4 regions of the Paenibacillus sp. GCM10027628 genome follow, and region 2 is predicted to be linked to each of the others. Evidence: riboswitches for the same ligand, from Rfam matches in the RefSeq annotation. Region 2 holds a riboswitch; each other region holds the start of a gene.
What was found. Region 2 has a riboswitch for cyclic di-AMP ahead of ACFQZT_RS20440 (TrkH family potassium uptake protein). Riboswitches for the same ligand answer to the same signal wherever they lie in the genome.
Positions count from the first base shown of each region.

Region 1: it holds a riboswitch for cyclic di-AMP, as region 2 does, so the genes downstream of both, ACFQZT_RS16645 (resuscitation-promoting factor) here and ACFQZT_RS20440 (TrkH family potassium uptake protein) in region 2, are expected to answer to the same signal.
Region 3: it holds a riboswitch for cyclic di-AMP, as region 2 does, so the genes downstream of both, ACFQZT_RS27075 (CAP domain-containing protein) here and ACFQZT_RS20440 (TrkH family potassium uptake protein) in region 2, are expected to answer to the same signal.
Region 4: it holds a riboswitch for cyclic di-AMP, as region 2 does, so the genes downstream of both, ACFQZT_RS16400 (APC family permease) here and ACFQZT_RS20440 (TrkH family potassium uptake protein) in region 2, are expected to answer to the same signal.

Region 1 covers NZ_JBHTHA010000018.1:12,845-16,293, forward strand. The annotation lists gene ACFQZT_RS16640 (ABC transporter ATP-binding protein) at 1-578, opposite strand, end outside; cyclic di-AMP (ydaO/yuaA leader) riboswitch at 861-1,050, shown strand; gene ACFQZT_RS16645 (resuscitation-promoting factor) at 1,340-2,479, shown strand; gene rnmV (ribonuclease M5) at 2,644-3,177, shown strand.
Region 2 covers NZ_JBHTHA010000029.1:71,696-75,144, forward strand. The annotation lists gene ACFQZT_RS20435 (CPBP family intramembrane glutamic endopeptidase) at 1-1,247, opposite strand, end outside; cyclic di-AMP (ydaO/yuaA leader) riboswitch at 1,496-1,644, shown strand; gene ACFQZT_RS20440 (TrkH family potassium uptake protein) at 1,700-3,052, shown strand; gene ACFQZT_RS20445 (potassium channel family protein) at 3,065-3,449, shown strand, end outside.
Region 3 covers NZ_JBHTHA010000043.1:51,131-54,579, forward strand. The annotation lists gene ACFQZT_RS27070 (alpha/beta hydrolase) at 1-536, shown strand, start outside; gene ACFQZT_RS27075 (CAP domain-containing protein) at 614-1,255, opposite strand; cyclic di-AMP (ydaO/yuaA leader) riboswitch at 1,264-1,399, opposite strand; gene ACFQZT_RS27080 (SET domain-containing protein) at 1,829-2,437, shown strand; gene ACFQZT_RS27085 (ATP-binding cassette domain-containing protein) at 2,401-3,449, opposite strand, start outside.
Region 4 covers NZ_JBHTHA010000017.1:177,252-180,700, forward strand. The annotation lists gene ACFQZT_RS16395 (YqkE family protein) at 1-1, opposite strand, end outside; gene ACFQZT_RS16400 (APC family permease) at 68-1,903, opposite strand; cyclic di-AMP (ydaO/yuaA leader) riboswitch at 1,999-2,149, opposite strand; gene ACFQZT_RS16405 (NAD(P)/FAD-dependent oxidoreductase) at 2,326-3,449, opposite strand, start outside.

The DNA of each region.
Region 1 (3,449 bases), on a different contig from region 2:
GATGAAATGAGGAAACTGGCGCCTTTTCGCTTCATTTTGACCATCAGCTCCAGTAAGGAACGTATGGCTAGCGGGTCTAGCCCAAGAAACGGTTCGTCGATGATATATAAGGAAGGTTCGATTAGGAAAGCGTTCATAATCATGACCTTCTGCTTCATACCTTTAGATAGGTGGCTGGCGAAACTGTTCAGCTTGTCCTTCATTTGAAACTCTTCCAACAGCGCAGCAGATCTCGACAAATAAGCATCTTTCGACAGTCCGTAAGCCATCGCTGTCAATTCCAAATGCTCACGTATCGTGAGTTCTTCATACAGTTCGGGGCTTTCGGGAACATAGGCGTAAGCTGCGCGATAGGGTATAGGGGCATCAGTCAAAGTTTGGCCATTGATACGGATGTTCCCTTTTTGAGGTTTAAGAAGGCCGAGAATGTTCTTAATGGTCGTACTTTTACCTGCGCCGTTCAGACCTATCAGCCCCATCATTTCTCCTTGCCGAATGGAAAAGGAGAGCTCATGCAGGACCGGTTTGCCCGGCAAATATCCCCCATAAAGAGAGTCAACTTGTAAAATTGGGGTCATCTCATCGCCTCCCTATTTAGCAAATTATTGGTATTTATGAGTCATTTTTATCCAATCTTATTATAAACAAATTCACAAATTTAGCCTAATTTAGGCGTGTGATTGATGAAAATCATCGTATTCGTGTGTTATAATGAGAAAAACGTACCAATAACCCATATTTGCTCAGTAAAATGTCCACAATTCCTGAATTCCGTCCTTTTTATCGATAATCGATAACTTTACAGCAGAAGATTTACAGCGTAATATACTTTTCATAATAACTTAATAACCAATTTGCCATTTTTCCATTCGCTGAGTTCCATTATGGGAACGGGGGAACCGCTGTAAGCCATCGGACACGTAATCCGTGACGGGGTGAACAGAATGATTATCAGGGGTGAATCCTGGTGCTTGCTTCGCAAACATCGGGTAGGGCGACTCTCACGTCCGAATCCGTCAGCTAACCTCGTAAGCGTACAAGAGGGGTAACGATTGTCGTGCTATTTGTATTTCACATGCAAACTAAGCCACGGGAAGAGTCCTCTTCCTGCTGGCTTTTTCATATTTCTGAGGATATTTACAGCCAGGAGCTCATAGGATGATGAATAGCAAAGGGGGTGGGACTACCAGGGGAGTCGGCATAGACCGCACTGCTACTGGGTAAACTCCGCTGCACAAGTTGGAGGGAAACATGTTAAGTTACTACAAAAAAACTTAGTCGCGTCAAATCTGATCATGCGTAACACTCGACGGCGGGGCTTTGAAGGAGGACCGAAGAAGTGGGCAGTATCTCATTAACAGAGACCCATGTAAAACGATCATCCAGCATGTCCTTCGCATTGCGATGGAAGCATGAAAACTTGCGTTTGATTTTAAGCTTAGCTATGATCTCAATCGCGATGACTTTCATGTTTTTGGTGTTGTTGTACGGTACGGCTACCAAGAGCGTATCCGTGGTTGTGAATGGACAAGAAACCGTTGTGCATACGAAGCAATGGGTCCTGCAACGCCTACTGGATGAACAAGCCATTAAGATTGGTGAGCACGATGAAATTTCCGCAGCCCTTACAAGCACAATCAAAGGCGGCGAGAAAATCGTCATCGCTCACGCTTCACCAATTCAACTGACTGCTGATGGAAAGACCACCACTGTTTACACAACTGCAAGAACGGTAGAAAGTGCATTGCAAGATTTACATATTGCACTTGGGGAGCTCGATAAAGTAACTCCCGGACCGATAGCCTCTCTATCTGCCGGCGATGAAATCAAAATCGTCCGTGTGAAGAAAGAGACGGAAGAAGTAACGGAGCCGATCGCGTTCGACACAGAAAAGAAGAACGATGCATCGCTGCTTAAAGGAAAGGAGCAAACCGTCCAAGAAGGTAAAGAGGGCGTACTCCTGAAAAAGAAAGAAAAGACTTACGAAGACGGTAAATTAGTCTCGGAAGCAGTTGTGGATCAACAGGTTCAAACGGAACGTGTAAATAAAGTTGTTGCTGTGGGCACGAAAAACGCAGTTGTCGTTTTGTCGGCTTCATCCCCAAGCGTGGATGAAATTTCCAAGAACGGCGTGAAGTTTGGATATAAACAAATCCTGAAAAATGTGAAGCTGACCGCTTACTCAGCAGGAGCGGAATCGACAGGTAAAGCCGAAGGGGCCCCCGGGTTTGGTAAAACATTCACCGGAACAACCGTTACAGAAGGCAGAACCATTGCCGTCGATCCGAAGGTCATTCCATTGGGATGGTGGGTTTACATTGAGGGCATCGGCTTCCGCCGTGCCGAAGATACAGGCAGCGGTGTAAAGGGCCAGATGATTGATGTTTACTATGAAGATGAAAGCTATGCCAATAGATTTGGTACGAAGCAAGGCTATACGGTCTATGTGGTTGGACCTAAGAAGCCAACGGAGAATTAACGAGTAAACGGCTGTTTAGGCGGGTAGAATGAATCTATAAGCCTTCAGCTTGGGCGAAAGAAGAGGGGATCCCTCTTCTTTTTCTGCGTTGATCCATACCAATCAAGCGTAAGGCCGTGGATGTCGAAACCGAAGGTTCTTTCGTACAGGGAAAGGGATCATTGATGATTAAAGAAGTTATCGTCGTAGAAGGCAAGGACGATACGGCAGCGATTCGCCGAGCTGTCGAGGCGGATACGATCGAAACAGGCGGGTCCGCGATCGGACAAGCCGTGTTGAAGCGGATTGCGCTTGCGCAGCAGCGCAGGGGCGTTATTATTTTTACGGATCCCGATCACGCAGGTGAGCGGATCCGGAAGATTGTGGCAGCCAAGGTACCCGGCTGCAAGCATGCTTTTATTACGCAGGAGCAGGCTGCGTATAAGGGCGATATCGGCGTCGAGAACGCGACGCCCGAGACGATTCGGCAGGCGCTGGCAAGCCTGCGTACAGAGTACGACGGCGCCGTCTCCATGCTGACGATGGAAGATTTAATGGCGGCGGGGCTCATTGTCCATCCCGAGGCGGCTTCTCGCAGGCTTGAGGTAGGCAAGGCGCTCGGTATCGGCTATTGCAACGGCAAGCAATTTTATAAACGCTGCGCGATGTTTCAAATCACGCGTGAGGAGTTTGAAGCGGCGTTAGAGTGTTTGAAGTAATGCGTTTGCGTCAAAGCAACATACATAATGAGAAGTAGTGGGAAGCGGCTCGAGAGTGACTTTAGCATGGAAAAACCGTGTTAAATCCAATCAGTTGGGCATCCTTAGCGTCATCCGGCGACTTTAGCGCGGAAAAACCGTCTTAAAGTGGTGGAGTTGCCGATTCGAGGCCGGTTAACGCTGAAAAACCGTGTTAAACCCCATCAGCTGAGCATCCACAGCGTCATCCGGCGACTTTAGCGCGGAAAAACCGTCTTAAAGTGACGGAATTA
Region 2 (3,449 bases):
ATGCCAAGCAGTCGGTAGGTCGCTTCTTCCGATATGGCGGCAACCCAAGCCATTAAAGGAAACAAACGCGGTTCTAACATATTCAAGACAGAGTCAGACGGGTCATTAACCGCCCACACATCGAATTTCACTTCACCTGTATAGAACAGTACTTGCTGTACACCTAAGATGAAAAGAGCCAGTAAATAACCGCGCCCCATGCCGTTAAAAACTTCCGTGCCAAAACGCCGTTCATTCCATGAGGGCCATAGACGCAATCCGACGGTTTCCCACAGACCATTGCCCGCTGCAAGTGACAAATACAGTGAAATCCCAAGCAGCATCGCGACCAAATTCATGAATAACGAGGCGAAAAGAGTTGCCGTGCCGACACTTTCGACCCCGGCCATCGCTTTAAAAGCTGGATACATATTGATGTTATTGACGACATAAATGGTGATGAAAACAACGGTCAACAATATACCTCGACGAAAATCGAATTGTTTCCTATAGATCAGGATGTAGATGATGGCGGTTAAAGACATAAGCAGAGTGAATCCCATGGACACCCACGTCATGATGGAAGCCGAGCGGTCTTGCTGGTCCAGCCAGGTTTGATAGGAATCCGGTAAGCTAAATATGGCATTGAACCCGACAAGAGAATCGTCGTCAAAATCCATGCGCAGCTGCAACTTGGCTTCGCCCAGCATATCCGTTTGCTTTTCATAGAAAAGCGTAGTCCCCTGCTCTTCTTCGGTTGCCGGTTTTGCGATGGCGATAAAGTCATCCGGATTAAAACCCTGTTTCCGGATTTCATCTTTAGCCATAATATCAGCCTTTTGCTTGCTGATCGTCGAAAAGACGGTTGTTGCCTCGCTCCATCCGGTAATACGGGCACTCGAATAATTGACCTCCACTTCGAAATGCCGTTTTGTCGCCGGATCTACGACGCTGACTTGATAATAATCAATCGGAAAACGCTCTCCGTATTTCTTGGTGTAGCTGTCTGTGAGATGTTCTTTTTGCAGGTAACCGCTTCTTGCTTTTTTGGATTGGTAAATGACGAACGTTTTAACTCCATGAATGCCATATCGCTCGCTGATAAATTGCGAGGCGGCATCAGCGGCCTGCTGCTTCGTGATCTTCGGGTTTTCGGCGGGAGCAGCTTCCTCCGCTTGCAGTCCATACAGCATATTAACGCTCATGTACATAACAATGCCGATGCATGCGAGAAGGAGCAGCAATCGATTTAGCTTCGGTCGGATCATGGACGAGTCTCCTTCATTGTTCGATGATTCTTTAAAATGATGTTCCCCAAACAGTTACTTTAAAGTTATCACAGTTTACATAGAAAACCAATTGAGTTAAAAACGTTCGTAAACAAGGGCAAAACCTTGATTTCGGTGGATAACTCCCTAGCCAGCTTACCAGAAACGTTGGATTATCGGAATATAATCCCAAATCCTCTGAAACCAACTTTGTAAGTGGACGTAAACAGTAATATAATTCATATCAATTGAATAAAAAGCCGAATTTCTTAATGAAAACGGGGGAACCATGTATTTTATGGGGTGAATTTTGCTTGAGACATCCGTTTCTGGCAAATAGGGTGATCCGCGCATCCGAATCCGTCAGCTAACTTCGTAGGCAATACGTCAGGAACCATACCGAACAAGGCATTGGATTTCCAGTGTCTTTTTTGCATGTTACAGGGGGCAATATGAAGAAAAAAATGGACATTTGGCAGCTTACGCCGCCGCAAATTCTGGTACTCGGTTTCGCTGCTATCATCTTTATTGGGGCAGGTCTTTTGACGCTTCCGTTCGCATCGGCCACGGGTCAATCGATACGATTCATTGACGCGCTGTTTACGGCGACATCGGCAACTTGCGTAACCGGACTCGTCGTGGTGGACACGGGAAGCGCGTATACCATGTTTGGCCAAATTGTGATCGTGAGCTTGATTCAGATTGGCGGTCTCGGTTTCATGACGATGTCGACGCTCATTGCCTTCGCATTCCGAAAGAAGATCACGCTCAAAGAACGCCTGGTTCTTCAAGAGGCATTTAACCAAGGCAGTATGGAAGGTATCGTGCGGCTCATTCGCAAAGTCATCATATACTCGCTGAGTATCGAGGCTATTGCTGCCGTTATTTTTACAATTCGTTGGACGTTTGATTTAGGCTTCAGCAAGGCGCTCTATTTCGGCATTTGGCACGCCATATCGATGTTTAATAACGCAGGTTTTGACCTGTTTGGTACGGTTGATGCGCCTTTCGTCTCCTTTACCGGTTATACGAACGATTTCGTTGTGAATGTTGTGATTATGGCGCTTATTGTTCTCGGCGGGATTGGTTTTATTGTGATGTCTGATTTAATGGATTACAACAAGACGAAAAAGCTGTCCCTGCACTCGAAGGTTGTCCTTAGCATGACAGGGATGCTCATCCTGCTTGGCGCGATTGTCATCTTTATCTTCGAATATACGAATACGAAGACATTAGGATCGTTAAATATGGGCGGAAAAATATTAGCTTCATTCTTTCAATCGGTTGCGCCGCGAACGGCCGGGCCGAATACGATCGATATCGGTTCGATGCGTCAAGCATCGCAATTTTTCATCGTGATTCTGATGTTCATCGGTGCTTCTCCCGGGTCGACCGGTGGTGGGATTAAAACAACGACTTTTGCGATTTTGATCAGTGCAATTATAACGATGATTCGCGGGAAAGAGGATATCGTCATTTTCCGTTTCCGCTTGGCGAAGGATCGGATTCTCAAAGCCATTACATTAACGATGATCGCGTTGTTCCTTGTTATATTCGTATCGATGCTGCTCTCCACAACTGAGGATGCACAATTACTTAAAATATTATTTGAGGTCACTTCTGCCTTCGGAACCGTAGGATTAACAATGGGACTCACGCCGGATTTAACTGCTTTCGGTAAAATCATGATCAGCTTAACGATGTTTGCCGGACGTTTGGGCCCGATTACGCTTGCCTACGCTTTGCAACCGAAGCAAGAGAAAGAATTATATAGATACCCAGAGGGTAAAATCACGATTGGATAGGGGAAAAAACAGATGAAAAGTCAGTATGTGGTTATCGGTCTGGGCCGATTCGGAGCCAGCATTTCAAAGGAGCTGATCAAGCTCGGTTATGAAGTACTGGGTATCGACAAGGATGAGGAAGCTGTAGATGAAATGAGTTCTGAACTCACGCACGCGGTTGTAGCTGATGCAACGGATGAAGATGTATTAAAGTCGCTGGGGATTCGCAATTTTGATTGTGCCGTCGTGGCCATTGGCGATGACATTCAATCCAGTATTTTAGCGGCGATTGTGTTGAAAGATTTAGGGGTGAAAAAAGTTGTTGCCAAAGCACTTTCGGAGCTGCACGGCAAGGTGCTTGACAAAATTGGCGTAGACCGTGTCATTTACCCGGAACGGGACATGGGCATTCGCGTAG
Region 3 (3,449 bases), on a different contig from region 2:
ATCCGCAGCAAATCGCAGTATCCGGTGACAGTGCGGGCGGCAATTTGGCCACAGTTTGCGCCTTGATGGACCGAGACAAAGGAACGGGCATGATTCAATATCAGGCCCTTATCTACCCGACTGTGAATATGGTCGGCGTCGAAACGGAAGATTTCAAATGGAGCCTGGATGAATACGATATTCGCAATCACCATGAGCTTATTGTCGCGGGAGTTAAAGGGTTGGGTGGAATGGGCAATCTGATTCTCGATCTGTACTTGCAAAATAATGCGGAGCCGACGGACCCTTATGTCGCTCCATTATTGGCGGAACATTTAAGCGGTATGCCGGAAACGTTGATCGTAACGGCGGAATATGATTACTTAAGGCTGGAATGTGAATCTTACGCCCGTAAGCTCTCACGCTCTGGCGTCTCAACGAAGCTGATTCAGTACAACGGCATGGATCATGCGTTTCTGGATAAGACCGGGTTATATCCGCAGGCGGAAGATTGCGTGAATGAAATCGCCAAAGAAATGAAACGTATATTCTCATAAATCCATAAATATAAGAAGCGGCCACAACCCTGAGTAAATCGGGAAGTGACCGCTGTTTTTGTATTGTGATAAATCTATTAATTGCTAATGAATTCTTGCACCCATTCGTTATTGTAGAAGCTGACACCGATCTTCGTGTAGTTCGGGCTTAAAATGTTTTCTCGATGTCCAGTGCTGTTCATCCACGCCTGCATGACTTCTTGTGGCGTTTTTTGTCCCATGGCAATGTTTTCACCCGCGTAGCCGTACTGGATGCCATACGAGGTCATCATGTCAAATGGAGATCCGTAAGTTGGCGAAGTATGATCGAAGTAATGGTTGTTGTACATATCTTTGGCCTTATCCAGCGCCATAACAGATAAAGATTTGTCCATAGTTAGCGGGTTCAGCCCAGCCTTGGCGCGTTCCTGGTTCACTAAGGAAACCACTTGATCGGCGTAAGACGACTGACTGTTTACGTTGTTCGTAGGCGGTGTTCCATTAGAAGTATGGCCAGGAACGTTCAGAATCATGCCAGGCCAGATGATATTCGGGTTGGCAACTTGTGGATTCTGTGCGATTAAGGAGCTCAGCGAAATCCCCTGTTTTTGTGAAATAGTCCACATCGTATCTTGGCTTTTTACTGTATACGTGGCGGCGGAGGCTGCTGATGCTGCTCCAGAACCTGCGATTAACCCTAGTGTAAGTAGACCTGGTAGTACAATTTTCTTGAAATGCATGTGAAAAATCCTCCCTTTTTTATGGCCTGCGAGGTTAGCTGTCGGGTTCGGGTCAAAGAGTAATCACCCTGCCAATTTATTGGCTTCACCCCAAGGAATGGTTCCCCCGCGCTTCTCAAGAAGAAGCTTCGGCCGATTATTGGTTGCTCAGATAAGCGGCAGGACCTACTGCCCTTCTGAGGTGAGTTCTATTCTAACATAAGAATTAGACCGGTTCGTCCCTCAATTATTTCCATACTGAAGGATCCGTTGAAAATAAAGGACAAGACGGATTTTAAACTAATCTGCCGATACGGTGCTTCTCGGAGGATATTCTTCTGATCGAATCTGGAATGATGTTATTCAGCGTTACAAACGTAAAAGTAAAATGAAACCGAATGAATAGCGATGTTTTCCATCGTTATTGATTTGAACTGGGCAGATGCGATACCTACTTTCCTCCTAAGAACCTGACGGTTTTTCCTGGGGAATCATCTTTTGAAACGATAAACTTTCCAGCAAAAGCAGGAATTTACATGCCAATCCATAATATATCTACAAATATAACCATTATTCGACAGGGAGTGTACGATCATGATGCATCCGCATACGGAGCTGCGTTACATCGATGACAAGATCGGTTTCGGGGTTTTCGCGACACAGTTCATACCCAAAGGCACATTAACATGGGCTTTGGATGATTTGGATCAGATATTGGAGCCGGAGGTTGTTGAGTCGCTCGATCAGGATCGAAAAAAGCTGGTTCTGAAATATTCTTACCGGAATCAGGACGGGAAATATATCCTTTGCTGGGACAATGGCCGATACGTCAATCACAGTTTCCATGCGAATTGTATTGGGACTGCTTACGAAGTCGAGATTGCCATCCGAGATATATTTCCCGGAGAACAGCTGACGGATGATTACGGGTCGCTGAACGTGGACGAACCGTTCGAATGCTTCCGGGAGGAAGGGACTGATCGAACGAGAGTCAATCCGGGCGACTTGCTTGAATATGCAGATGTCTGGGATGCTCAGGCATTGGAGGCTTTTCGCTATTATCAACAAGTGGAGCAGCCGCTTGCCCACCTGATTCGGCCGGAATTCAGGGAAAAGGTGAGAATCGCAGCGCAGGAACATATTCTGGTTGATTCCATCCGTAACATTTATTTCGACCGCGCATCCAGTAAAGCGGCTAGATGAGGCGCTTTCTTAAGTAAGGCTTGAAAAAATTCTTGCTGCAAGGTAACGAAAACGACCGGAGTCAGCGTACAAATCGTAGCGGTGCGGGGAATATTGTGAAGCAAAGCCATTTCCCCGAAAAAATCACCGTCAGACAGTTGGGCTACCCGATGATTGTCGCCGCTACGATCTTTTTTCAAAACCTCAACTTTACCGCGCACGATGATATAGAATTTATCGCCCAAATCTCCCTCATGAATAATTGTCCGCTCTTTAGCATAGGATTCGGTTGCAAAAAAATGAGAAATCTCCTCTAAAAACGAAAGATCCATATCGGAGAAAATCGGAAATAACTGAAGCCGTTCGGCACTAACTTCGACATGGAACCCGTCTTCACTGATCTCAAAACCGGTTTGTTTTTGCCAAGATTGCTTATAACGCCCTTCCGGGCGCTTCAGCAATTGTTTGTGTGTGCCTTGTTCCGCAATTTGACCCTGATGAAGAACATAGATGCAATCCGCATGTTCGGCCGAAGCGAGCCGGTGAGTAACGGAGATGACAGTCCGCGCGGCTGAAATGCGTTGTAAAGTTTGGTTAATCGCCGCTTCTGTAGCCGGATCTAGTGCAGAAGTCGCTTCATCGAGTATAAGTATGGCCGGATTGCGTATGATGGCACGGGCGATCGCAACTCGCTGTCGTTGCCCCCCTGAAAGTCGCCCCCCTCGCTCGCCGACGTCCGTCTCGTATCCATCCGGAAGCGTCATGATGAAATCATGTATTTCAGCCAAACGTGCAGCTTGAGTGACTTCTTCGTCGCTTGCCCCGGGTTTGCCAAGACGAATGTTTTCCTTAATGGAAGCTCGGAAAAGAAGACTTTCCTGAAAGACAATGCCGATTTGCGATCGGAAGGACTGCAGATTAAATTTGCGTATGTCTGTCCCATCCAAGCATACAGCCCCTTGCTCTGGATCGTAAAAACGCATCAGCAGATTAATAATCGTACTTTTTCCCGATCCGCTGGCTCCCACAAAAG
Region 4 (3,449 bases), on a different contig from region 2:
TTACTAATCACCTCGGTTTCTCCCCACATTATTCAAGAGCCCATAGGAAAAGTCAACCCGGTTATGCCTACTCATGCAAATGATAAGGAACTGTCGCCACGACAATATCTTTATCCGATTGCAATTTCGAGCGGATTCGCGACGCAGACTGGTTATGAAGCAGACGGTGCCACCACTTTTTAGGAATAAATTGCGGCAAAATCACCATAATCGATTGTTTTTCGGATACGTGCGTATCAATTCTTTCGATAAACTCGGCCAACGGTTTCACGATGGTTCGATAACGGGATTTGAATACGACCAAGCGAACGCCAGGATCCCATTTATTCCATTTTTCTTCCATCGCTTCTTCCTCTTCCTCCGAGAAAGATACGTAGAAGGCGATAACATTGGGCGATAACGACTTCGCATAGTTAAGCGACTGGGCCACAACGCGGTGAATTCCCGCGACGGGAACAATAATCAGCGATTCTTTGGTACATACGCGATCATGCGCAATATCAATCCGCAGTTGTTTGGCAACATCATCGTAGTGAGCGCTTATTTTCGTTATTAACCAAAGCAGCAATGGCGTCACAACGATAACGATCCAAGCGCCTTCCACAAATTTTGTAAAACAGAAAATCAGAAGTACGGCGAAGGAAACCAAAGCGCCTAACCCATTAATGAGCAATTTACGCCACCAGCCCGCGTTCCGCTCTCTAATCCATTTGCGAACCAAGCCGCTTTGCGCCAGTGTAAAAGACAAGAATACACCGATAGCATACAACGGAATGAGTCCGTCCGTTTTACCTTTGAAGACGATAAGCAGAATGCTGGCCAGCACCCCGAGCGTAATGATACCGTAGTTGAATGAAAGCCGATCTCCACGGAAAGAAAACATGCGCGGGAAGTTTTTATCTTGAGCCATAATTGAGGCCAAGATGGGGAACCCGTTAAAGCTCGTATTCGCAGCTAATGTCAAGATGAGCATCGTCGCGATCTGTGTTGCATAGTACATCGTCCCGCGGCCAAACGCTTGCTCGGTCACCATCGACAACACGGAGGTATGCCCGTTCGGATCAGGAGCGATCCCATAAGCTAGACTGAGCATGGTCACCCCGCCGAAAACAATAGCCAAAAGCGTTCCCAATGAGGCCAGCGTTCTCTTGGCATTTTTGACGGAAGGCGTACGGAAATGCGGTACCGCATCCGAAATCGCTTCGATTCCCGTTACAGCGGAGCAGCCCGATGAGAATGCTTTTAGGAGAACAAACAAGGTTAAACCATGCGTCACCGAACTCGGGACTAGATGGATAGGCTGTGTATGTTCGTGTCCTGTTACCATATCGAAGATCCCTTTTCCAACTAGAAGCAGCACGCAAAGAATGAAAAAATAAGTAGGAATTGCGAAAACCGTGCCTGATTCTGATGTGCCGCGCAAATTCAGCCATACCATGAGCCACACCAGGAGCAACGCCATTGGGACTATGTAAGGCACTGTTACCGGGAAAGCCGACGTTATCGCCTGTACCCCCGCTGAAATCGAAACCGCAACGGTAAGCGTATAGTCGATTAGGAGAGAAACCCCCGTCAACCGCCCCCACATCATCCCCAAATTCTCTTTGGAAACCATGTAAGCTCCGCCGCCCTGCGGATAGGCCTCAATGACCTGACGGTAACTAATGACCAGAATTGCGATGAGAGCGATGATAGAGATTGCGATCGGCAAGGAAAAAGCAAAGGCTGCAACCCCCACGGTCGCAAGCTCCAGCAGAATTTGTTCGGTCCCATAAGCAACCGAAGAGAGCGCATCCGAAGACAGGATGGGCAGCGCCTTCCAAACTTGCATTTTCTCGGATTCGATCTCGCTGGACTTGAGCGGTTTGCCGAAAACAATTTTTTTGATTGAATCGCTAGTCATTCTGTGTAAGCCCCCAATAAAATCTAATAGTCTGATGTTACATTGCCCTTAAGTACGCAAAAAAACACAAGGATAGCCCTTGTGTTTACACGCGTTCTCCTTCTCACGACCGCTTACGAGGTTAGCTGCCGGGTTCGGGCCGCGAGAAATATGCCCTAATCGGTGCAGATGCATGCACCTTTATTCACCCCATGAAACCTTCGGTTCCCCCGCTTTTCTAAGTAGAAAATTCAGCGAAATATTCAAATGTGATGTACGAAATGAATACTACTCTCTTATCGCAACATAGTAAAGGAGGGAATAAAGTTAAAAAGGCATGCCGCGCCATCACATTCATCCAATAATTCGCTTACAACCGTGTGATTCGTTGATTTACTTCGATTATCTGATGCTTTCGTTTATCTTTCTCGATTTTTTTGTCCTTAACCTGAGACGTGATGATTTCTTGTCGTAACTTTGTGTTTAAAAATCATCTTTTTCCATACAAGCGGCAGCCCGCCGATGAGGAACAGATAACGGGCATCGATCACTTTTTTGAGCAGTGCTGCGAATTTGCCCTTGACCTTCTTCACTTTCAACAAGCCGACCGCTTCCCCTCTTCCGAGCGAGGCGACTGTCCCTTTGTAATCAAATGCAAATGGCTTAAGAGGCTTGTTACGAACGGCTGCAATAAGGTTTCTCGCGGCATTGTAGCCTTGCTGCACGGCAATCTGGGCATTAGCCGGATATGGAGAGCCGTCCGGGCCCGTGACGATGGAACAATCGCCTGTGATGAACACATCGGGATATTGAAGCGAACGCAAATGTGCGTCCACCTTCACTCTCCCACGCTGTACGTCAAAACCCGCTTTCTCCAAAAGCGAATTGCCGCGTATGCCGCCCGACCAAATGACCGTCGCTGAACGTATGAACTCTCCGTTGCCTAGAATGACACCCTCCGGTGTACATTCCTTAATCGGGGTCGCTAATTTGTACTGCACACCTTTTCTACGCATCACGTCCATTCCATATTCGACGAGATCGCTTGGTAAGCCTGGAGGCAGCGCCGATGGGGACGCTTCGACATTGAAGATTTTCACACTCGCCGGGTCGACGTCGTAGGTTCTGCTCAACACGGGAATGTGGTCCGCCAGCTCGCCGACAAACTCCGTGCCAGTGAAGCCAGCGCCTCCGACCACGAACGTCAAATAATCCTGGCGATGCGGCTGCATCTTATATTTCGCAAACATATATTCGATGTGCTGGCGGATGAACCGCACGCTATTAATGCTCTTGATCGACATTGCATATTCTTTCAGACCCGGAATGCCGAACGTCTCGGTCTCGCTTCCCAGCCCGACAACCAAGTAATCGTAGGAGAGGATTTCGTCACCGAGCACTACCTTCTTCTCATCAGGCAAAATCTGTTCCACAGTCGATTTCACGAAACGCACTTTGTGCTCGTCGATCAGTTCTGAAATCTCAACGCGGGCGTTGTCATGATGGTCAGTACCCGCCGCCGGCATATGCAGATGCGTGGTGATGTAGTGATAATCATGCTTGTTAA